DNA from 3 places in the Streptomyces sp. NPDC001796 genome. Region 1 is predicted to be linked to each of the others. Evidence: riboswitches for the same ligand, from Rfam matches in the RefSeq annotation. Region 1 holds a riboswitch; each other region holds the start of a gene.
The links. Region 1 has a riboswitch for cyclic di-AMP ahead of ACFYZE_RS24980 (transglycosylase family protein). Riboswitches for the same ligand answer to the same signal wherever they lie in the genome.
Positions count from the first base shown of each region.

Region 2: linked by a shared signal. The riboswitch ahead of ACFYZE_RS12640 (M23 family metallopeptidase) and the one ahead of ACFYZE_RS24980 (transglycosylase family protein) in region 1 are both predicted to bind cyclic di-AMP.
Region 3: linked by a shared signal. The riboswitch ahead of ACFYZE_RS15610 (transglycosylase SLT domain-containing protein) and the one ahead of ACFYZE_RS24980 (transglycosylase family protein) in region 1 are both predicted to bind cyclic di-AMP.

Region 1 covers NZ_JBIAUC010000013.1:160,954-168,254, forward strand. Annotated here, with positions in the region: gene ACFYZE_RS24955 (glycoside hydrolase domain-containing protein) at 1-305, shown strand, start outside; gene ACFYZE_RS24960 (SurA N-terminal domain-containing protein) at 634-1,287, shown strand; gene ACFYZE_RS24965 (nucleoside triphosphate pyrophosphohydrolase) at 1,435-2,442, shown strand; gene ACFYZE_RS24970 (cytochrome P450) at 2,439-3,740, shown strand; gene ACFYZE_RS24975 (transglycosylase family protein) at 3,923-4,933, shown strand; cyclic di-AMP (ydaO/yuaA leader) riboswitch at 5,132-5,297, shown strand; gene ACFYZE_RS24980 (transglycosylase family protein) at 5,302-5,994, shown strand; gene eno (phosphopyruvate hydratase) at 6,372-7,301, shown strand, end outside.
Region 2 covers NZ_JBIAUC010000005.1:125,712-133,012, reverse strand. Annotated here, with positions in the region: gene ACFYZE_RS12655 (GNAT family N-acetyltransferase) at 1-2,114, opposite strand, end outside; gene ACFYZE_RS12650 (HPr family phosphocarrier protein) at 2,269-2,550, shown strand; gene ACFYZE_RS12645 (GntR family transcriptional regulator) at 2,869-3,564, opposite strand; gene ACFYZE_RS12640 (M23 family metallopeptidase) at 3,768-4,520, opposite strand; cyclic di-AMP (ydaO/yuaA leader) riboswitch at 4,533-4,683, opposite strand; gene ACFYZE_RS12635 (M16 family metallopeptidase) at 4,907-6,295, opposite strand; gene ACFYZE_RS12630 (M16 family metallopeptidase) at 6,292-7,301, opposite strand, start outside.
Region 3 covers NZ_JBIAUC010000006.1:308,916-316,216, reverse strand. Annotated here, with positions in the region: gene ACFYZE_RS15625 (ATP-grasp domain-containing protein) at 1-1,149, shown strand, start outside; gene ACFYZE_RS15620 (FAD-dependent oxidoreductase) at 1,266-2,468, shown strand; gene ACFYZE_RS15615 (HAD family hydrolase) at 2,726-3,538, shown strand; gene ACFYZE_RS15610 (transglycosylase SLT domain-containing protein) at 3,589-4,104, opposite strand; cyclic di-AMP (ydaO/yuaA leader) riboswitch at 4,109-4,274, opposite strand; gene ACFYZE_RS15605 (polyprenyl synthetase family protein) at 5,220-6,230, shown strand; gene ACFYZE_RS15600 (outer membrane lipoprotein carrier protein LolA) at 6,545-7,301, shown strand, end outside.

The DNA of each region.
Region 1 (7,301 bases):
ACGTCCGAGCCTTCGACAAGCAGCTGCGCGCCAAGATCTACCGCGCCGGGTACTACGGCTTCAGCAGCTCCAGCGCCAAGGCCATCGCCACCGCGACCAACAAGACCGACCTGCCGGGCAACCTCTGGTACGCGCTGTGGGACAAGCAGTACACGACGACCACGGACTGGCCGTGGGGCTCCACCCAGTACACCAACCACAGCCGCGCCCACCAGTACATGGTGAACAGCAAGGAGACGCGCAACGGCTACACGATCACCGTGGACCGTGACGCCTGGGACGCGCCCGTCGCCATCACCGGCTGACCCGGCAGCCGAGCCACGACACGAGGGGCGGCGGCGCGGTACCGGAAGGTCGGCTTGTGCTCGTCGGCAGCGCGGGCGGCGAGACCGCCGGTGCCGATGTGACCAGGCTCGACACCGGCGACACGCTGCGCACGGACGTGGCCGGGGCGGTCGGGCGAGCGGTGGACGGGCGGGCGCGAGCGGCCGGACGGGGCTCACCAGGGGCGGGCGGTGCCCGAAGCGTCGGTGAATCGTTGGTCGAATGGGTTGGCCGGAGCCGGTCCGCTCCTTACCATCGATCACCGCAAGACCTTGTGCACCGTCGCACAATCCCCAATGGGAGGTCACTTTGCACCGCCGTCGCCCCGCGATCGCCCTCAGCGCCGCCTTGATCGCGGCCCCTTTCCTCACCGCGTGCGGCGGCACCCCGCACCCGGGTGCCGCGGCCGTCGTCGGAGGTGAGCGGATCACGGTCGCGCAGCTGGAGAGCCGGGTGGACGAGGTGCGCGCGGCCCAGCGCGCCGCCGCCACGGACGACGCCCAGTACGAGCAGGCGGTCGCCCAGACCAGCAGCCTCGCCCGCGACACGCTGCACAGTCTGGTCCTGGACCGGGTCCTGGACCGCGCCGCGAAGAACGCGGGCGTGAGCGTCACCAGCAGGGACGTCGAACAGATGCGGGCGGACCTTCAGGCACAGGCGGGCGGCTCGAAGGAGCTGCAGACCGTGTGGTTGCAGCAGTACGGGGTGGCTCCCCAGCGCCTCGACGACAGCCTCCGCACGGAAGTCGAGGCGCAGAAGCTGGCCGCCGCGCTCGGCGCCGACATGAGCACGACCGAGGGCAAGGCCGCGTTCTGGAAGGCCATGTCGCAGGCGTCGCGGGAGCTGCGCGTCGACCTGAACCCCCGCTACGGCACCTGGGACGTGCAGAAGAGCAGCCGGGCCGACGCGAAGACGCCGTGGGTCAAGGAGGTCACGGCGGCGGCTGCGCAGCAGACGGCGTAGACGGGCGGTTCGGGGCCCGGGGCGGTGCTCCGGGCCTGCGGACGACTCCAGGAACGCTGGTCCTCGCCTGTGGACAACTCCAGGAACGCTGGTCCTCGCCTGTGGACAACTCCGGGGGCCGTCCGTGGCGTGCGTTACGTTCGGAGGGTGAACGCAACCAGCTTCGAAGCGGCCCCGGGACCGGAGGCGACCGCCGAGCCCGGCCGGATCGTCCTGCTCACCACCAGCCACCGGGTCGCGCCCGGTCTCCTGTCCTGGCCCGCCTGGCAGGCACTGCACGCCGCCGACCGGGTCCTGTGCGCGGACGGCGCGCACCCGCAGCTGCCCTATCTGCGCGAGGCGGGCATAGCGGTCGAGGAGAGCGCGCCGAGCGCGCAGCAGCTGGTCGACGCCTGCGCCGGCGGCCGCACGGTGGTCGTCGTCGCCACGGGTGAGGGTGAGCCCGCGCTGACGGACGGCCTGGCGCGCCTCGCCGGATCGGGGCGCGTCCACATGCCGGAGCTGGAACTGCTGCCCGCGTCGTACGACCTCCCGGGCGCCCGTCTCCTGGACCTGGTGCAGGTCATGGACCGCATCCGCGCCGAGTGCCCCTGGTCGTCCCGGCAGACCCACCTGGGCCTGGCCAAGTACGGCATCGAGGAGGCGTACGAACTGGTCGAGGCCATCGAGGCGGGCGACCGCGAGGAGCTGCGGGAGGAGCTGGGCGACGTCCTGCTCCAGGTCGTCTTCCACGCCCGGATAGCCGAGGAGCACCCTCAGGCGCCGTTCTCCATCGACGACGTGGCGGGCGGGATCGTCGCCAAGCTGATCCACCGCCATCCGCACGTGTTCGGGGACGAGACCGCGACGACGCCGGAGGAGGTCAAGGAGCACTGGCTGAGGACCAAGGCGGTCGAGAAGCGGCGCACGTCGGTGACGGAGGGCATCCCGCTCGGCCAGCCGGGCCTCGCCCTCGCCGCGAAGCTGCACTCCCGGGTCCGCACGGCGGGCCTCGACGTCCCGCTCCCGCAGGGCGACGGCATCGGCTACGAGCTGCTGGCGCTGGCCGCGCGCGCGGAGGCGGAGGGCGTGGACCCGGAGGCGGCCCTGCGCGCGGCGGCACGCGCGTACCGGGACGCGATCCGGGAGGTGGAGAGCGGGGGCTCGGAGCAGTGAACGGCCAGACCGCCTCCCCCGCCCCCGAACTGTTCACCTGGGAGTTCGCAGCCGACCCGTACCCCGCCTACGCCTGGCTCCGCGAGCACGCCCCCGTGCACCGGACGAGGCTGCCGAGCGGTGTCGAGGCCTGGCTGGTCACCCGGTACGCGGATGCCAAGCAGGCCCTCGCCGACCAACGGCTGAGCAAGAACCCGGCGCACCACGACGAGCCCGCGCACGCCAAGGGCAAGACCGGCATCCCCGGCGAGCGCAAGGCCGAGCTGATGACGCATCTGCTCAACATCGACCCGCCGGACCACACCCGGCTGCGCCGGCTCGTCTCCAAGGCCTTCACGCCCCGGCGTGTCGCGGAGTTCGCGCCGCGGGTGCAGGAACTGACCGACCATCTCATCGACCGGTTCGCGGGCAGGGGAGAGGCCGACCTCATCCACGAGTTCGCCTTCCCGCTCCCCATCTACGCCATCTGCGACATGCTCGGCGTCCCGCGCGAGGACCAGGACGACTTCCGGGACTGGGCCGGGATGATGATCCGGCACGGGGGCGGACCGCGAGGCGGCGTCGCGCGGTCGGTGAAGAGGATGCGCGGCTACCTCGCCGACCTCATCCACCGCAAGCGCCAGGCGCTGCCCGCCGAGCCCGGCCCCGGCGAGGACCTCATCTCCGGGCTCATCCGCGCCTCCGACCACGGCGAGCACCTCACCGAGAACGAGGCCGCCGCGATGGCCTTCATCCTGCTCTTCGCCGGGTTCGAGACCACCGTCAACCTCATCGGGAACGGCACGTTCGCGCTCCTCGGGCACCCCGGGCAGCGGGCCCGTCTGCAGCGGTCGCTCGCCGCCGGGGAACGCGACCTGCTCGAGACCGGCGTCGAGGAGCTGCTGCGCTACGACGGTCCGGTGGAGCTGGCCACCTGGCGGTTCGCCACGCGGCCGCTCACCATCGGCGGGCAGGACATCGCCCCCGGCGACCCCGTCCTGGTGGTCCTGGCCGCCGCGGACCGGGATCCGGCGCGCTTCGCCGACCCGGACGTCCTCGACCTCTCCCGCCGCGACAACCAGCACCTCGGGTACGGGCACGGCATCCACTACTGCCTGGGCGCTCCCCTGGCCCGCCTGGAGGGACAGACGGCGCTCGCCACGCTCCTGACCCGCCTGCCCGACCTGCGGCTCGCGGTCGACCCGTCCGACCTGCGATGGCGCGGCGGACTCATCATGCGGGGCCTGCGCACGCTGCCCGTGGCGTTCACACCGGTACCGGAGAAAGGTCACGAAGCTCCCGCCGACATCCGGACATGACACGACGAACACGCCGATGGTCACAAGAAGGTGACAGGATCTCACCTCTGTGATCTTCACGTGATCTACGCTGCATTAACTTGTGACAAGCGATCTAGTGCCGATACGTTCACGCAGCAACGCGGCGGTCCGCACGCCACGGCCGTCGCGTCGTTCGATGCTGTCGTGTGAAAGGCAACCGCATGCTCTCCGGGAACGGTCGTCACCGTCGCCCCCGTCAGGCTCCGGCTCTCCTCGTCGCGGCAGGGGTGACCGGATCAGCGATCGCGATCCCGCTGCTCGGCGCCACCGGTGCGAGCGCGGCCACCGGCACCACCTGGGACCAGGTCGCGGAGTGCGTCAGCGGTGGCTCATGGAGCGCGGACACCGGCAACGGCCGCTACGGCGGGCTGCAGTTGACGCAGGACGAGTGGGACAAGTACGGGGGTCTCGACTATGCGCCGAGCCCCGACCAGGCGAGCCGCTCGCAGCAGATCGCGGTCGCCGAGAAGGTCCTGGCGGCCCGGGGCGTCGGGGTCTGGGGCACCTGCGGCCTGCTGAACGGTCTGAGCAAGGACTCCGGCTCCGCCGGCGTCGACACGGGTGTCGCCGGGGACTCGGCGTCCGGCGGCGGATCGTCCTCCGACTCCGGCCTCGACTCCGGTCTCGGGGCCGGACTTGACTCCGGTCTGTCCGACTCGTCCGGATCGTCTGCGTCGACCACTCCGTCGCCTTCTTCATCCTCTTCGTCCCCTTCGCCCTCCTCGTCCTCGTCCTCGTCCGAGGCGTCGACCGCCGACGCCGCCAAGAGCGCACAGGGGTCCGGCAGTGCGCCGACGGCCACGACGAAGAGCGATGACCCGGACGAGTCGGCACAGAACGACGCCTCATCCGGGGCGAGTTCGGCCGAGACCTCGAGCGCCGGTCGCCATCGCGGCGACAGTGCCGACGAGAGCGTCGCGGACGGCCGTACGTCGGACGCCTCCGGCCGGCACGCCTCACGCGGCACCGCGGACGCGCGCGACGCCGTCGACGGCTCGTACACCGTCCGCCCCGGGGACAATCTGTCGTCCATCGCCGACTCCCTTGAACTCAGCGGTGGATGGACGGCGCTGTACGAGGCGAACAAGCGGACGGTCGGTGCCGACCCGAACCTCATCCTTCCCGGTCAGAGCCTTGCGCTCGACGCCGACCCGGCCGGCGGCTCGTCCTGAACTGCCCCTTGCGTGGCGGAAGTTCACGACCTATTTCGCGCTGAATGTCCCGTTTAGGGAAAGTGAGATATGAGTCTCATAAGCCCTGATCGTCTTTGAAATTCCGGCGATCGACTGCTTACGGTCGTGATCGCTCGCCACAGCGAGCCCCTGCGGTCGCAACGCCGAATCCTGCCAGCGGCCGTACGGGAACAGTCGTCGCGTCAAGCGCCGTAGGCAGGAGCGGGGGACCCAAGGTAGGCGCCGCGTCCGGGAGTTGACCGGAAGCGGCTCGGGGTGAAGCCGTGTCCCGCAAGGGCACGGCCGGGCAACTCAACCGGCCCGAACCCGACAGCTCACCTCGCAGGCGTCGGTGAGGGGAACGAACCATGCTGTGTTCCGGCAACGGCAAGCACCGCCGCCCGTCCAAGGCCACCCGTGCCATCGCGCTCGCCGGTGTCGCCGGCGCTGCCATCGCCGGCCCGCTCCTCGCGGCCGGAAACGCCTCCGCGGCCACCGCCGCCCAGTGGGACGCCGTCGCCCAGTGCGAGTCCGGCGGCAACTGGCACATCAACACCGGCAACGGCTTCTACGGCGGTCTGCAGTTCACGAACTCCACCTGGGCCGCGTACGGCGGCACCGCCTACGCCTCCCGCGCCGACCTGGCCACCAAGGGCCAGCAGATAGCCGTCGCCGAGAAGGTCCTCGCGGGCCAGGGCAAGGGCGCCTGGCCGGTGTGCGGCAAGGGCCTGACCAACGCCACGTACAACGGCGCCGCGGCCACCGGCTCGTCGAGCGGTGCCAAGAGCGCCCCGAAGAGCACCACCACTCGCTCGACCGAGCAGCAGGCGGCCAACCGCTCCGTGCAGCGCACGGCCCCGAAGAAGACGGTCACCACCCCGACCGGTCAGAAGGTCAAGAAGGGCGACGGCGAGTACAAGGTGGTCAAGGGCGACACCCTCAGCTCGATCGCCGCGAGCCACCACGTCCAGGGCGGCTGGAAGAAGCTCTTCGACCTGAACAAGGACATCATCCAGGACGCCGACCTGATCTACCCGGGCCAGCAGCTGCACCTGAAGTGACAGCCACCCGGTAGCCGGGCCACAGGCCCCTGCCAGGCGTGACCCCCACCGTGGGGGTCACGTGAGGGCCCACCCCCCGTCCCCACGGGCTCCCCGCTCCGGCGCGTGTTCCCCCGTACGCGCCGGAGCGGGGCTTTTGCTGTCCGCCTCGCCGTTGTCCGGCCCGTTCGCTGTCCGGCCCGTTCGCCGTCCGGCCGCACGGATTTCACCGGACCTTTCCCCCGCCCTTTGTTCCGAACGGGAACAATGTGTACCGTCACCCTGTCCACGGGACGGTCGGTAGGTCGGCCGACAGCCCGGGGCGGTTAGGCTCTAGTCGCAAGGCACAGCCGCAAGGCAGACAGCCCCGCACTTCCAGCGTCACATCCAAGAAGGAGATGCTCGTGCCGTCCATCGACGTCGTCGTAGCCCGGGAAATCCTGGACTCCCGAGGCAACCCCACGGTCGAGGTCGAGGTCGGCCTCGACGACGGCAGCACGGGTCGTGCCGCCGTTCCGTCCGGCGCCTCCACCGGCGCCTTCGAGGCCATCGAGCTCCGCGACGGTGACCCCAACCGCTACCAGGGCAAGGGCGTCGAGAAGGCCGTTCTCGCCGTCATCGAGCAGATCGGCCCGGAGCTGGTCGGCTACGACGCCACCGAGCAGCGCCTGATCGACCAGGCGATGATGGACCTGGACGCCACCGACAACAAGGGCTCCCTCGGCGCCAACGCGATCCTCGGCGTCTCCCTCGCCGTCGCCCACGCCGCCTCCGAGGCCAGCGACCTGCCCCTGTTCCGCTACCTGGGCGGCCCGAACGCGCACCTGCTGCCGGTGCCGATGATGAACATCCTCAACGGCGGCTCGCACGCCGACTCCAACGTGGACATCCAGGAGTTCATGATCGCCCCGATCGGCGCGGAGTCCTTCTCCGAGGCGCTGCGCTGGGGCACCGAGGTCTACCACACGCTGAAGAAGGTCCTGAAGAGCAAGGGCCTCGCCACCGGCCTCGGCGACGAGGGCGGCTTCGCCCCGAACCTCGGCTCCAACCGTGAGGCCCTCGACCTCATCCTGGAGGCCATCAAGGAGGCCGGCTACGCCCCCGGCCAGCAGATCGCCCTCGCGCTCGACGTCGCCGCCTCCGAGTTCTACAAGGACGGCAAGTACCTCTTCGAGGGCAAGGAGCGCTCCGCCGCCGAGATGACGGAGTACTACGAGGAGCTCGTCGCGGCCTACCCGCTCGTCTCCATCGAGGACCCGCTGTTCGAGGACGACTGGGCCGGCTGGAAGGTCATCACCGACAAGCTCGGCGACAAGGTCCAGCTGGTC
Region 2 (7,301 bases), on a different contig from region 1:
AGCAGGTGGTCGATCAGCTCGGCGGCGCCCTTCTCGTCGATGTCGTCGAACTCGGGCACCTTGCCGGGCTCGGCGGCCTCCCGCCGCCACTGCGCGTACTTGACGGCTTCGGCGAGTGCCCGGACCGCGCGCTCGGCGGCGGGGTACGCGGGGATCAGGCGGGAGTCCGGTGGCGCCTCGGCCGCGGGCCGCGGTACGGCGTCCACGACCTCGGGGTGCGGTCGTTCCACGGTGCCGGCCTGGGGACCCGTACTCGCGGCGGCAGACAGGGCCTCTGCGAGCCCGCCCAGCTCCACGTGCACCACCAGCACGGGCTTCGCGGGAGCCGCCGCGGCGGCGGACCGCAGCGCCTCGGCCAACTCCGCGTCCCCCGGCGACGTCTCCCCCACCGCCGGTATCGCCGTCACGACGACGGCATCACAGGAGTCGTCGGCCAGCGCGGCGACCAGCGCCCGGTGGAAGTCCTCGGCCGACGCCTCCGTCGTGAGATCGAGCGGCGGCGAGGGCCGCAGGCCCTCCGTGAGGCACGCGTCGTACGTCAGCAGCCCCAGCGACTCCGAGTTCCCGAGGATCGCCACCCTGGGCCCCGCGGGCAGCGGCTGGCGGGCCAGCAGCAGGCCCGCGTCCACCAGTTCCGTGATCGTGTCCACCCGGATCACCCCGGCCTGCCGCAGCAGCGCGGACACCGTGGCGTGCGGCAGGCGTGTGGCCCGTACCGCGTGCCCCTGCGGCGCGCCCCCGTGCCGCGCGCCCTGCACCACCACCAGCGGTTTGGCGGCCGCCGTGCGCCGGGCGAGGCGGGCGAACTTGCGCGGGTTGCCGATGGTCTCCAGGTACATCAGGGCGACGTCGGTGTCCGGGTCGTCGTACCAGTACTGGAGGACGTCGTTGCCGGACACGTCCGCCCGGTTCCCGGAGGAGACGAAGGTCGAGACGCCCGTGACGCCGGTCACCCCTCCGCCGCGCCGATGCAGCCGTGACAGCAGGGCGATCCCGATGGCGCCCGACTGGGCGAACAGTCCTATGCGCCCGGGGCGGGGCATCTCGGGGGCGAGGGAGGCGTTGAGCCGGACCTGCGGCGAGGTGTTGATGATCCCGAAGGCGTTCGGCCCGATGATCCGCATGCCGTACGACCGCGCCTGCCGTACCAGCTCCCGTTGCCGCTCCCGTCCCTCGGGCCCGCTCTCGGCGTACCCGGCGGAGACCACCACGAGCCCCTGCACCCCGTGCTCGCCGCACTCGGTGACGACCTCGGGGACGTGCTCGGCGGGCACGGCCACCACGGCGACGTCGACCGGTTCGGAGATGTCGCGGACCGAGCGGTGGGCGGGGATGCCGTCGAGCTCCGTCCCGTCCGCGGCGAACGCCCGGTTCACCGCGTACAGGCGGCCGGTGTACCCGCCCTCCCTGAGGTGGTCGAGAACGCTGCGGCCCACTCCCCCGGGCGTGCGGCCGGCGCCGATCACGGCGACCGCGCCGGGTGCGAGCAGCCGCTGCACGGAGCGTGCCTCGGCCCGCTGCTCCCGGGCGCGCTGGACGGCCAGCGACCGGTCGGTGGGCTCCAGGTCGAACTCGAGGCGTACGACACCGTCCTCGAAGCTGCGCTTCTGCTGGTACCCGGCATCCGTGAACACCTTGATCATCCTGGTGTTGGCGGGCAGCACCTCGGCGGCGAACCGGCGGATGCCGCGCTCCCTGGCCACCGCCGCGATGTGTTCGAGCAGGGCGGAGGCGACGCCCCGTCCCTGGTGCGCGTCCTGCACGAGGAAGGCGACCTCGGCCTCGTCGGCAGGCGCGGAGGCGGGCAGGCCGTCGGTACCGATGCGGTCATAGCGTACGGTTGCGATGAACTCGCCGCCGACCGTGGCCGCGAGTCCCACCCTGTCCACAAAGTCGTGGTGCGTGAAGCGGTGGACGTCCTTGGCGGACAGGCGCGGGTACGGCGCGAAGAAGCGGTAGTACTTCGACTCGTCCGAGACCTGCTCGTAGAAGCTGACGAGGCGCTCGGCGTCATCGACGGTGATGGGCCTGATGCGCGCGGTGCCGCCGTCGCGCAGCACCACGTCGGCTTCCCAGTGGGCGGGGTACTCGTGCCGGTCCGACGTGGTCTGCATGGGCCCCAGAGTAAGGCTCGCGTGCGCAGGCGGCGCGAGGCAGGCTGAGGGGACCGGTCCCGGCCCGCCGAGGACGGACGACGGCCTTCCGGGCACGCTTCACCTATGGAACACTGGTCTAGACAACCCTGATACACCTGAAGGGCAGCAACACATGGCTGAGCGCCGCGTCAACGTCGGCTGGGCCGAGGGTCTCCACGCCCGCCCCGCCTCCATCTTCGTCCGGGCAGCCACCGCCTCCGGCATCCCGGTGACGATCGCCAAGGCGGGCGGCACCCCCGTCAACGCCGCATCCATGCTGGCGGTTCTGGGCCTCGGCGCCCAGGGCGGCGAGGAGATCGTCCTGGCCTCCGACGCGGAGGGCGCGGACGCCGCGCTCGACCGCCTGGCCAAGCTGGTCGCCGAGGGCCTCGAGGAACTCCCCGAGACCGTCTGACCCTTCGGGCAGCAGCACCGTGCTTCAGCCGCGCCGCCGTCATGGCGGCGCGGCTTTTGCCATTCCGGGCAAGCTCCGCCGGAGAGGGGCGGAACCGGCGATGCCCGCGGTCCCGGCGCAGGCGACGGCGAGGAAGGGGCAGAACGGCGAGGAACGGCGCACGCAATAAAAACGGCGCACGTGTTTTTTCGTCACGACGAATAAAGCCGCACAGGACATGCCGAAACGACGCACGCCGAATTTACGGACGTACGCGGAAAACGGGCAGCCGAAAACAGGGCTCCAACCGAATATCCCTCTTTGTATACGGCGCCCGTGTTAATGCCGGAGCGCCGACATGTTTACGGGGTGTTGCGAAGTTCTCACGCGGTCCGCGCGGTCCGTCCCGCCGGGAAAGCGGAGCCGGTGCGCGGCCGTGGAGTGTTCCGTGTGCAGCGCCGTGATCGCCCGCGCCCGCTCGCTGTCCCCGCGCGCGACGGCGTCCACGATGCCGCCGTGCTCGGCCCAGGACTCCACGGGGCTGACCGGCGCATCGACCGCGTACATCCATGTGATCTTGTGCCGCAGCTGGGCGAGCGTCGAGGTCAGCGCGGGGCTCCCGCAGGCCTGTGCCAGCGTCTCGTGGAACCAGCCGCCCAGGGAGCGCAGATCATCGCTGTGGCCCCTCCTGGCCCGCTCCTGGCCCAACCGGACCAGGCCGCGCAGCACCTTGAGGTGGGCCTCGGTACGCCGCTGCGCGGCCCGCGCGGCCCCGAGCGGCTCCAGCAGCATCCGCATCTCCAGCAGGTCGGCGGCCTCCTGCTCGGTGGGTTCGGCCACGCACGCCCCCGCGTGCCGGCGGGTGACGACGAAGCCCTCGGCCTCCAGGGTGCGCAGCGCCTCGCGCACGGGGACGCGGGAGACGCCGTAGCGCCGCGCGAGGAGTTCCTCGGTGAGCCGGCTGCCGCGCTCGTAGACACCCGCGACGATGTCATCACGGATCGCCGTGCAGACCGAGTGCGCCGGAATACGCATGACCGACCTCCGTCTTAATCCCCGTGAAACGTACGCGATTGACGCGCGTTCAACCGACTCTATTGCAGTGGGCCGGAATTTCCGACGGCGGGCCGGAATCCAGGGATATTTTTTGGACAGACAACCGTTCGAAAGCCGACGACGGCCCCGGCTGATCAGCCGGGGCCGTCGGATGCGGGCGAGCCTGTCGCGGGCGCGGACCGTCAGACGTTCACGCCGTGCGAGCGCAGGTAGGCGACGGGGTCGATGTCCGAGCCGTACTCGGGAGTGGTGCGGGCCTCGAAGTGCAGGTGCGGCCCAGTGGTGTTGCCGGTGGCCCCGGAGAGGGCTATCTGCTGGCCCGGGACGACCCGCTGGCCCACGAAGACGCCGATGGACGACAGGTGGCCGTACTGGGTGTAGGTGCCGTCGTTCATCCTGATGACGATCTGGTTGCCGTACGCGCCGCCCCAGCCCGTCTGGACGACGGTGCCGGCGCCGACGGCGTGCACGGGCGTGCCCGTGGCGGCGTGGAAGTCGATGCCCGTGTGGGAGCCGGAGGACCACAGGGAGCCACCGGACTTGTAACCGGTGGAGACGTAGGAGTCGGAGATCGGCGGCACGAACATGTTGAGACGCCTGCGCTCGGCCTCGCGTGCGGCCCGCTCCTTGGCCTCGCGCTCCTGGCGGGCCTTCTCGGCGGCCTTCCTGCGCGCGGCCTCCTCGGCCTGCTTCTGTTCGGCGGCCTGCTTCTGTGCGGCGGCCTGTGCGTCGATCTTCTCGGCGACCGAGTCACCGAGGGTGACGGCCTGGATCAGCCCGGTCTGCTCGACGGGGGCGCCGGCGGCGAGGGCCGGGGCGGCCAGGGTGCCGATGACACCGGTGGTGGTGAGCGCGGCGACACCGACGGCGTTCGCAGTCGTACGCTTCACGCGGCTCGGGCGACGGTGCTTCCCGGTGGCGCAGGTGAACGCCATGAAGTGGCTGGTCCTTTCCTTCCCTCTCGCCTACCGGGTTAGCTGACGGGTTCGGAGCAGGAAGGTCTCCTACGGGCTCGCGCCCGATTCACCCCAGGGACTGTGGTTTTGGGTCCCCGGCTCCCCTGGCTCGCGCCGTACGGGGACTCGGCGATGACTGTCCGGTGCCGCGGGTGCGGCGCACTGCCTGACGGACAGCCCGAACGAAGCTAAGGGGACTGGCTTTCAATCAGCAAACGGAGAACGGGGTTTGTAGCGCATCCCACAGGGCAGAGAGGCAGCCTCTGTGGCAATACGGACAAACCCGCCAACGGGTGGGGCCCTGGTGACACGGAAAGTCACCAGGGCCCCGGGACAGCGCGGCGCACGCGCGCGTACGGTCCGCTCTACTCGGCGGCGACGACGCTCACTTCACCGATGCCGAGCGCCTCGACAGGCTCCTTGATCTGCGCGGCGTCGCCCACCAGCACGGTGACCAGACGGTCCACGGGGAAGGCGCTCACCACCGCCGCGGTGGCCTCCACCGTGCCCGTGGCGGCCAGCTGCTGATACAGCGTCGACTGGTAGTCGTCCGGCAGGTGCTGCTCGACCTGGTCGGCGAGCGTGCTCGCCACGGCCGCCGCCGTCTCGAACTTCAGCGGTGCCACCCCCACCAGGTTCTGTACGGCGACGTCGCGCTCGGCGTCCGTCAGGCCCTCGGCGGCCAGGGTGCGCAGCACCTTCCACAGGTCGTCGAGCGCCGGACCGGTGTTCGGCGTGTCGACGGAGCCGCTGATGGCGAGCATCGCGGCGCCCGTGCCGTCGGGCGCGGAGCGCAGCACCTGTCCGAAGGCCCGCACCCCGTAGGTGTAGCCCTTCTCCTCGCGCAGGACGCGGTCCAGGCGGGAGGTGAGGGTGCCACCGAGGCAGTACGTGCCGAGCACCTGGGCCGGCCACACGCGGTCGTGGCGGTCGGGCCCGACACGGCCGATGAGCAGCTGTGTCTGGACGGCGCCGGGACGGTCCACGATGATCACGCGGCCGGTGTCGTCGGCGCTCACCGGGGGCACCGGTCGCGGCTTGGAGGGCTCCCCCGTCCAGGCGCCGAGGGTGTCGCCCAGGAGCTCGTCCAGATCGATCCCGGTGAGGTCGCCGACCACGACCGCGGTGGACGTCGCGGGGCGCACGTACCGCTCGTAGAAGGCGCGGACGGCCGCGGCGTCGATGTTCTCGACCGTCTCCTCGGTGCCCTGGCGCGGGCGCGACATGCGCGAGGACGCCGGGAACAGCTCCTTGGAGAGCTCCTTGGCGGCGCGGCGCGCCGGGTTGGCCATCTCGTGCGGGATCTCGTCGAGGCGGTTGCGTACCAGGCGCTCCACCTCGCTGTCCGCGAACGCCGGCGACCTCAGTGCGTCGGCGAGCAGTCCGAGCGCCTTGGGGAGGCGGGAGACCGGAACCTCCAGGGAGAGGCGGACGCCGGGGTGGTCGGCGTGCGAGTCGAGGGTGGCGCCGCAGCGCTCCAGCTCGGCGGCGAACTCCTCGGCGGAGTGCTTGTCGGTGCCCTCGGAGAAGGCGCGCGCCATGATCGTGGCGACGCCGTCGAGGCCGGCCGGCTCGGCGTCCAGGGGAGCGTCGAGGAGCACCTCGACGGCGACGACCTGCTGGCCGGGGCGGTGGCAGCGCAGCACGGTCAGGCCGTTGTCGAGCGTGCCCCGCTCGGGCGCCGGGAAAGCCCAGGGCCGGGCCTCGCCGGGCTGGGGCTGCGGGTGGAACTCCATGGTCGCGAGCTCGCTCACTTCGCCGACTCCTCGGTCTCGTCGCTGGTCTCGGCTGCTTCCGGGGCCCCGGCCTCGGCCCCGACCGGTTCGTACACGAGCACCGCGCGGTTGTCGGGGCGCAGGCGGGCCTTGGCGACCTCCTGCACCTCCTCGGCGGTGACCTCGAGCACGCGCTTCACGGCGGTCAGGGCGAGCTGGGGGTCGCCGAACAGCACGGCGTACCGGCACAGTTCGTCGGCACGGCCCGCGACCGTGCCGAGCCGGTCCAGCCACTCGCGCTCCAACTGGGCCTGGGCGCGCTCCATTTCCTCGGCCGTCGGGCCCCGCTCGGCGAACCGGGCGAGCTCCTCGTCGATGGCGGCCTCGATGACGGGCACCTCGACGTCGCCGGAGGTCTTCACGTCCAGCCATCCGAGCGAAGGCGCTCCGGCGAGCCGCAGCAGGCCGAACCCGGCGGCGACGGCGGTGCGGTCACGGCGCACGAGCCGGTTGTACAGGCGGGAGGACTCGCCGCCGCCGAGGATCGTGAGCGCCAGGTCGGCCGCGTCGCACGCGCGCGTACCGTCGTGCGGCAGCCGGTAGGCGGCCATCAGGGCACGCGCCGGAACCTCCTCCTCGACGACCTCGCGCAGCTGCTCGCCGATGATCTCGGGCAGCGAGCCGTCGCGCGGCTGGGGCTTGCCGTCGTGGGACGGGATGGACCCGAAGTACTTCTCGATCCAGGCCAGGGTCTGCTGGGGGTCGATGTCGCCGACGACGGACAGCACCGCGTTGTTCGGCGCGTAGTAGGTGCGGAAGAACGCGCGTGCGTCCTCCAGGGTGGCCGCGTCCAGGTCGGCCATCGACCCGATCGGCGTGTGGTGGTAGGGGTGGCCCTCCGGGTAGGCGAGGGCGGTCAGCCTCTCGAAGGCGGTGCCGTAGGGGACGTTGTCGTAGCGCTGGCGGCGCTCGTTCTTCACGACGTCCCGCTGGTTCTCCATGGACTCGTCGTCGAGCGCGGCGAGCAGGGAGCCCATGCGGTCGG
Region 3 (7,301 bases), on a different contig from region 1:
GGCCGGCTCGGTATACCGATGTATGCGATCACGGAGGACCGCTACACGCCGGCCGCGGCCTCCCGCTATCTGCGGCGCGCCTTCGTGTGGCCGACCACCGGGACCGAGAAGCCGGAGCGGCTCGTGGAGGGCCTGCTGCGCGTCGGGCACCGTATCGGCCGACCGACGGTCCTCGTCCCCACCGACGAGGAGGCAGCGGTCCTGATCGCCGAGCACCAGGACGCCCTGACCGGACCCTTCCTGTTACCCAGGGTCGAGGCGGGGCTCCCACGCCGCCTCGCCAGCAAGCAGGGCCTGCACGAACTGTGCGTGGAACACGGCATCCCCAGCCCCCGGGCGGCCTTCCCGCAGTCGTACGACGACATTCTGCGCTTCGCCGACGAGGCCCGCTTCCCGCTCGTGGCGAAGAACCGCGAGGCGTTCGTGCGCCGCCAACGGCCCGCGGTGGGCGGCACGACGAAGATCACCACCCGTGAGGGGCTGCTCAGGCTCGCCCGCGACTGGGGCGAGAGGCCGGGCGTGATCCTCCAGGAGTACCTGCCCCGGGAGCAGGCCGAGGACTGGATCGTGCACGCCTACTTCGGCCAGGACTCCACCCCGCTCGCCCTGTTCACCGGCGTCAAGGTGCGCTCCTGGCCGCCCCACGCTGGCATGACGGCCAACGCGTACGTCGTCGACAACCCGGAACTCGCCGACCTCGCCGCACGTTTCATCAAACAGATCGGCTTCACCGGCATCGTCGACCTCGACCTGCGCTTCGACCGGCGCGACGGACAGTACAAACTGCTCGACTTCAACCCGCGCATGGGCGCCCAGTTCCGGCTGTTCGAGAACGAGTCGGGGGTGGACGTCGTCCGCGCCATGCACCTGGACCTGACCGGCCGCGCCGTACCGGAGGGGGAACAGCGCGCCGGCCACCGGTACATCGTGGAGAACATCGACCTGCCGGCCCTGCTCGCCTACCGCCGCAGCGGCTACACGACACCGCACGCGCCGGTCCGTGCGAGCGGCACGGAACTGGCCTGGTTCGCGGGGGACGACCCACTGCCGTTCGTCACGATGCTCGCGCGCTTCGTGCGGCCGGGCGCGAAGCACCTCTATCAGCTGTGGCGGACCAACCGCCGCGGCAGCACGACCCGTACGTCGTAGGCGTACGACCGGTACGTCGAGGCGTACGACCGGTACATCGCAGGCGGTCGACCGGTACGTCGAGGCGTACACGCTCCACCACGAAGTAGGCACGTTGCGTCCTGGGGAGGGACTTCGTGATTCAACCGGTAGCAGTCATCGGCGCCGGGCCGTTCGGCCTGTCCACCGCCGCCCATCTGCGCGGGCGCGGTATCCCGGTCCGCGTCTTCGGCGAGCCCATGGTCAGCTGGCGCGACAACATGCCCGCGGGCATGCTCCTGAAGTCCACTCCGGTCGCCTCGAACATCGACGCGCCCCAGCGTGGCCACACCCTGGCCGACTACTGCGACGCGGCGGGCATCCGCCGGCTGGTGACGGACGAGGACATCATCCCGGTCGAGACGTTCACCGCGTACGGGGAGTGGTTCCAGCAGAAGCTGGTGCCCGAGCTGGAGCGGGTCCGGGTGGTCTCCGTGGACCGCCGCAAGGGCGGTGGCTTCGATCTCAAGCTGGACTCGGGCGAGTTGTTCACCGCCCGGGCGGTCGTGGTGGCGACCGGCCTGTCGGGACTCGCCCACCTCCCGCCGGAGCTGGCCGCCGCGGCAGCCGACGGCCCCACGCCCACCGGTCCTGTCTCGCACAGCTCCCAGCACCATGACCTCAGCAGGTTCTCCGGCAAGGAGCTGCTGGTCGTCGGCGCCGGCCAGTCCGCGCTGGAGACGGCGGCGCTGGCGGCCGAGGCGGGCGCACGGGTGCGCGTCGTGGCGCGCGGGCAGGGCAGGGTCGCCTTCGGCGCGCCCCCGTGGGACCAGCCGAAGCTGCGCCCCGAGTCGCCCTTCGGCCGTGCCTGGTCCCTGTGGGCGCTGAGCTACTACCCCCACCCCTACCGCTTCCTGCCCGCCCGGACCCGCCACTACCTGGTGCGCCGCGTCCTCGGCCCGCTCGGCGCGTGGTGGCTGCGCGACCGCTTCCAGGAGAACGTGCAGGTGCGTGAGGTCGTCGGCATCCTCAGCGCGTCCGTGGCGGACGGCCGCCCGGCCCTGACGGTCCGGACCCACACGGGCCGCACCGAGGAGATGACCGCGGACCACGTCATCGCCGCGACCGGCTACCGCGTGGACATCTCCGCGATGGACTTCCTGGGCCATGAGCTGCGCACACGCCTGGCGGTGAGCCGGGGCGCCCCCCGGCTCGGCGCCGGCTACGTGTCCTCGGTCCCGGGCCTGTACTTCACGGGCCTGCCGGCGGCGGCCTCCTACGGACCGGTGATGCGGTTCGTCTGTGGCACGGAGTTCGCGTCGCCGCGCCTGGCGAAGCACCTGGCGACGGCCCACGGCTGACCCCGGCCGGCCACCGGACCACCGCGTGGCCCTTCCCCCTCGGAAGGGCCACAGGGCCACAGGGCCACGATTGCAGAGCCGGATGCCGACGGGTTCTCCGGAGGGGCCCCGGATGCCGACGGGTTCTCGGCAGAAGGGCCGGAGGCCGGCCGGGGTCAGCCGTACGTCAGTCGCAGGTCGGCCGGTTCACGACGGGTGGCCGGACGTCGGCTGGTCCGTGGTGAGTCGTGGGGGTGTTCCATCCGTATTCTCTGATCATGGCCGCACCCCTCGCATATTCACTCATCGCCACTGACCTGGACGGGACGCTGCTGCGCGGCGACGACACGCTCTCCGACCGGTCGAGGGACGCGCTGGCGCGGGCCGCCGCGGCCGGCGCGCAGCACCTCGTGGTGACGGGGCGTCCTGCCCCCAGGGTGCGGCCGCTGCTCGACGACCTGGGCGGCAGGGGGCTCGCGGTGTGCGGACAGGGCGCGCAGGTGTACGACGCCGGCGCGGACCGGTTGCTGTTTTCCGTCACCCTGGACCGGGAGTTGGCCGAGACCGCGCTCGGCAAGATCGAGGCAGAGGTGGGGCAGGTGTATGCGGCCGTCGACCAGGACGGCGTGGACGGGCTCACCCTCATCGAACCCGGATACCGCATGCCGCACCCCACGCTGCCCGCGGTGCGGGTCCAACGGCGCGACGACCTGTGGTGCGCGCCCATCAGCAAGGTGCTGCTGCGCCATCACGCCCTGACCGACGACGAGTTGGCGACGGCGGCGCGCAGCGCGGTCGGTTCGCTGGCGACGGTCACCATGTCCGGGCCCGGCACGGTCGAACTCCAGCCATGCGGTATCACCAAGGCGACGGGGCTGGCGCTCGCCGCCGAGTACCTGGGTCTGGGGCCGTCCCGGACCATCGCGTTCGGCGACATGCCGAACGACATCCCGATGTTCGACTGGGCCGCGCGCGGCGTCGCCATGGCGAACGCCCACCCCGAACTCAAGGCGGTCGCCGACGAGATCACGGAGTCGAACGAGGACGACGGCATCGCCGTCGTCCTCGAAAGACTCTTCAGGGGCCGCTAGACCTCGGCTTCAGCCTTCGGCCTCAGCCTCGGTACGCGCGGCGCACAGCGTCAGTACGCGCTGTGGACGTTGTCGATGGAGCCGTACCGGTGGGCTGCGTAGTTGCACGCGGCCGTGATGTTCGCCACCGGGTCGTAGATGTTCCAGGACGTGCCCGGCACGTGGTACGCGCGGAAGGTCGGGTCGATGACCTGGAGGAGGCCCTTGGACGGGATGCCCATCCGGGCGTTGGAATCCCAGAGGTTGATGGCGGACGGGTTGCCCGACGACTCACGCATCACGTTGCGGTAGATGCCGTAGTAGGAGCCGGGGATCCGGTGCTGCCGCATGACGACCAGCGACTGACGGATCCAGCTGTCGAGGTTTCCGGCGCGCGTCGTCATGGTCTTGGCGGCGGCGGTCGTGGTCGTCGTGGAGGCGGGGGTCGCGGCGGAAGCGCTGGTGGCGCCCAGGACCGGAAGGGCCAGAACGGCGGCACCCGTCCCCGCGACAGCGAGGGCACGGGTGAGGCGCGCGGCCTTGGAGCGGCGGTCCCGACGGCGTGCGGGCAGGGCGAAAGCGGGCATGTCGTAGTCCTCTCCGGCGCCTGCGAGGTGAGCTGTCGGGTTCGGGCGGGGAGGTGCCCGGCCTTGTCCTCGGTGCCGAGGAATCGGCTTCACCCCAAGCCGTTCCGGCGCTGTGTCCGGTCCGGCGACTTACCTGGGTCCCCCGCTCCTGCCGTTGGTGGTGGATGGGCTCGCGAGCGGCGGCAGGATTCGGCGGTCCGCTCGGATCGATTGGGAAGGTATGCGAGAGCACATGTCGGGAACAAGACTGGAAGTCACACTCCGAGGTAAATGACCTTGAAATGCGGGAATAAGGGATGTGATCCATTTCGTTGAGGAAGGTTAAACTTGGCATAAGTAAATGGGAAGTTGAGATTCCGGATGCCCCGCCTTGCTCTGTGGTGGCGTGACCTAATTCACTCGCACTTTTCTTGATCGCCACCCGTAATTCGGGGCCCTGAAGCGGCAATTCGGACAAAAGGTTCGGCGATCGCCTGTGAGTGGCGGTTTTTATGGGGCTCAAAATGGGCAATTCGGACATGCTCCGGATCTGCGGGAATCCTCATCCCGGATCGAAACGCGTGACCGACGTCACTCGCTATGCCGTAGAGAGGCATGGAGAGCCATGGAGGGCCGTAGGGAGCCGTAAAGGGCCGGGCCGTATAGAGCCGTACGGATCTGTACGCGCGCGTGCCTCGGGGTGCCGGGCGTCCCCGTCGGGACCGGACGTGGGCCCGGCCGGGTGATGGCGCCGAGCGGGGCGGCCGGGGGCCGTGTGGTCCTGCGGAGGCCTTCGGGGGTTGCGGGGCTGCTCCGGAAGCGGGATGCGAGGGGCGCTTCCGGGGGCCGGAGCGCGTCGCCGGCCCCCGGGCGGGGGAGCTTTCCGCTATGTCGCTCCAAACCCGCTCGTATCACCTGATCAAGAACATGCCTCTCGTGATCCGATACGGCCCGGCCTGGAACAGCGGGCACTCGTGGTGATCGAAACCTGACCGGATACGCTGACTTGAGTGATGGCGGCGACAGATCGACAAACTCGGTGAGCCGAGTCGGCCTGACGACGTCATCGATCAAGTGACCGACCTCGATACCGACCGTGTGATCGTCAGCAGACGTCAGCAGACAGGAGACCTCACGTGACCGTCGTCGGGCCGTTCGGGCTGAGCGTGCGGGACCAGGCTCTGGAAGCCGATGTCCAGGCCGGATTGGCCGCTGTCGAGGAAGGGCTGCTCGACGCCACGAAGAGCGAGGTGCCCTTCATCACCGAGGCCGCGCAGCATCTCGTGCGGGCGGGCGGGAAGCGGTTCCGGCCGCTGCTCGTCATGCTCGCGGCACAGTTCGGTGACCCGTACGCGCCGGGGGTCGTCCCCTCGGCCGTGGTCGTGGAGCTCACCCACCTCGCCACGCTGTACCACGACGACGTGATGGACGAGGCCGAGGTGCGGCGCGGGGTGGCCAGCGCGAACAGCCGCTGGGGCAACTCGGTGGCGGTCCTCACCGGTGACTTCCTGTTCGCCCGCGCGTCCCACATCCTGGCCGACCTCGGCCCGGAGGCGGTCCGTATCCAGGCGGAGGCGTTCGAACGGCTCGTCACCGGCCAGATCCTGGAGACGGCGGGCCCGCGGGACGGCCGTGACCCGGTGGAGCACTACCTCGACGTCCTCGCCGGCAAGACGGGCTCCCTGGTGGCGGTGGCGTGCCGCTTCGGCGCGATGATGTCGGGCGCCGACGAGACGGTCGTGGACGTGCTGACGCAGTACGGTGAGCGTCTCGGCGTGGCGTTCCAGCTGGCCGACGACGTCCTGGACATCGCCTCCGACTCCCAGGAGTCCGGCAAGACGCCGGGGACGGACCTGCGCGAGGGCATCGCGACCCTCCCGGTCCTGCGCCTGCGCGAGCGCGCCCAGCGGCACGGGCTGCCGGAGGACGTCGCCCTGTGCGAGCTGCTGGACTCCGACCTCACGGACGACGCCCGCCACGCCGACGCCCTCGCCCGGCTCCGGGCCCATCCGGCTCTCGAGCAGGCCCGCCGCGACGCCGTCCGCTACGCGCAGGACGCCCGCTCGGCCCTGGCCCCGCTCCCGGACTGCGGCGCGAAGGCGGCCCTGACGGAGATGTGCGACGCGGTGGTGCACCGGGCAGGGTGACGCGCCACGCGCCCCACTGAGCCCCGCGCCTGACGTGCGCCACGTCACACGCCTCTCGGCCCGCCCTGACGACCCCTACGGGTGAGGCACCGTGCCCCGCCCGTCATGTCATACCCCAGAAGTACGCGGAGTTGGCCCCGCGGTCTGACGCTTCCCTCCCGGTGATTTGGTCATATGGAGGGGACCCCCTCACCGGAGTCCGGGTGAGAATGGCGGCGTAGGGGGTGGGGGCACCTCCCTGCTCGAGCGAAGTCGAGAGCTTGGGGAGAGTGCACAGACAACAGGCCGCCGCCGACGACGGAGGTAAGGCACACATGGCACCGTACGAATCCGACGACAGCACACCCGCCCGGGAGGTCGAGGACGTACGCGACGGGCGGCGCAGGGCCGCTCGGTACGTCGTCCCGGTCACGGTCGTGGGCGTGGCGGCGGCGACCATCGGGCTCGTCCCGGCGTTCGCCGGTTCCGGGGACCCCGACCTGCCGAAGATCAGCGCGCAGCAGCTCATCGAGAAGATCGCCAAGTCGGACGTCCAGCAGATGTCCGGCACCGTGACGATCAGCACGGACCTGGGCCTGCCCAACCTGGGCGGCCTCGAGGACAGCCTGGCCTCGGGCGCGCTCTCCCAGGGCGAGCAGGGCAAGGGTGGCTCGGCCGCAAACCCGAGCTCCAAGCTGCTGGAGCTGGCCTCCGGCACCCACACCGTGCGGGTCGCCGCCGACGGCCAGGACAAGCAGAAGCTCTCGCTCATCGAGAAGGCCGCCGAGTACAGCGTCATCCGCAACGGCGACCAGGTGTGGGCGTACGACAGCGCGTCCAACCAGGCGTACCACGCGACCGGCGCGGGCGAGCACAAGAGCGGCGAAGCGGCGCCGAAGGACGTGCCCGCCACACCCAGGGACTTCGCCGATCAGGCCCTGAAGGCGGCCGACAAGACCACCTCCGTGGCGGTCGACGGCACGGCCCAGGTCGCGGGCCGGGACGCCTACAAGCTGCTCATCCGGCCGAAGCAGTCGGGTACGACGGTCGGCGCGATCAGCATCGCGGTGGACGCGAAGACCGGCCTGCCGC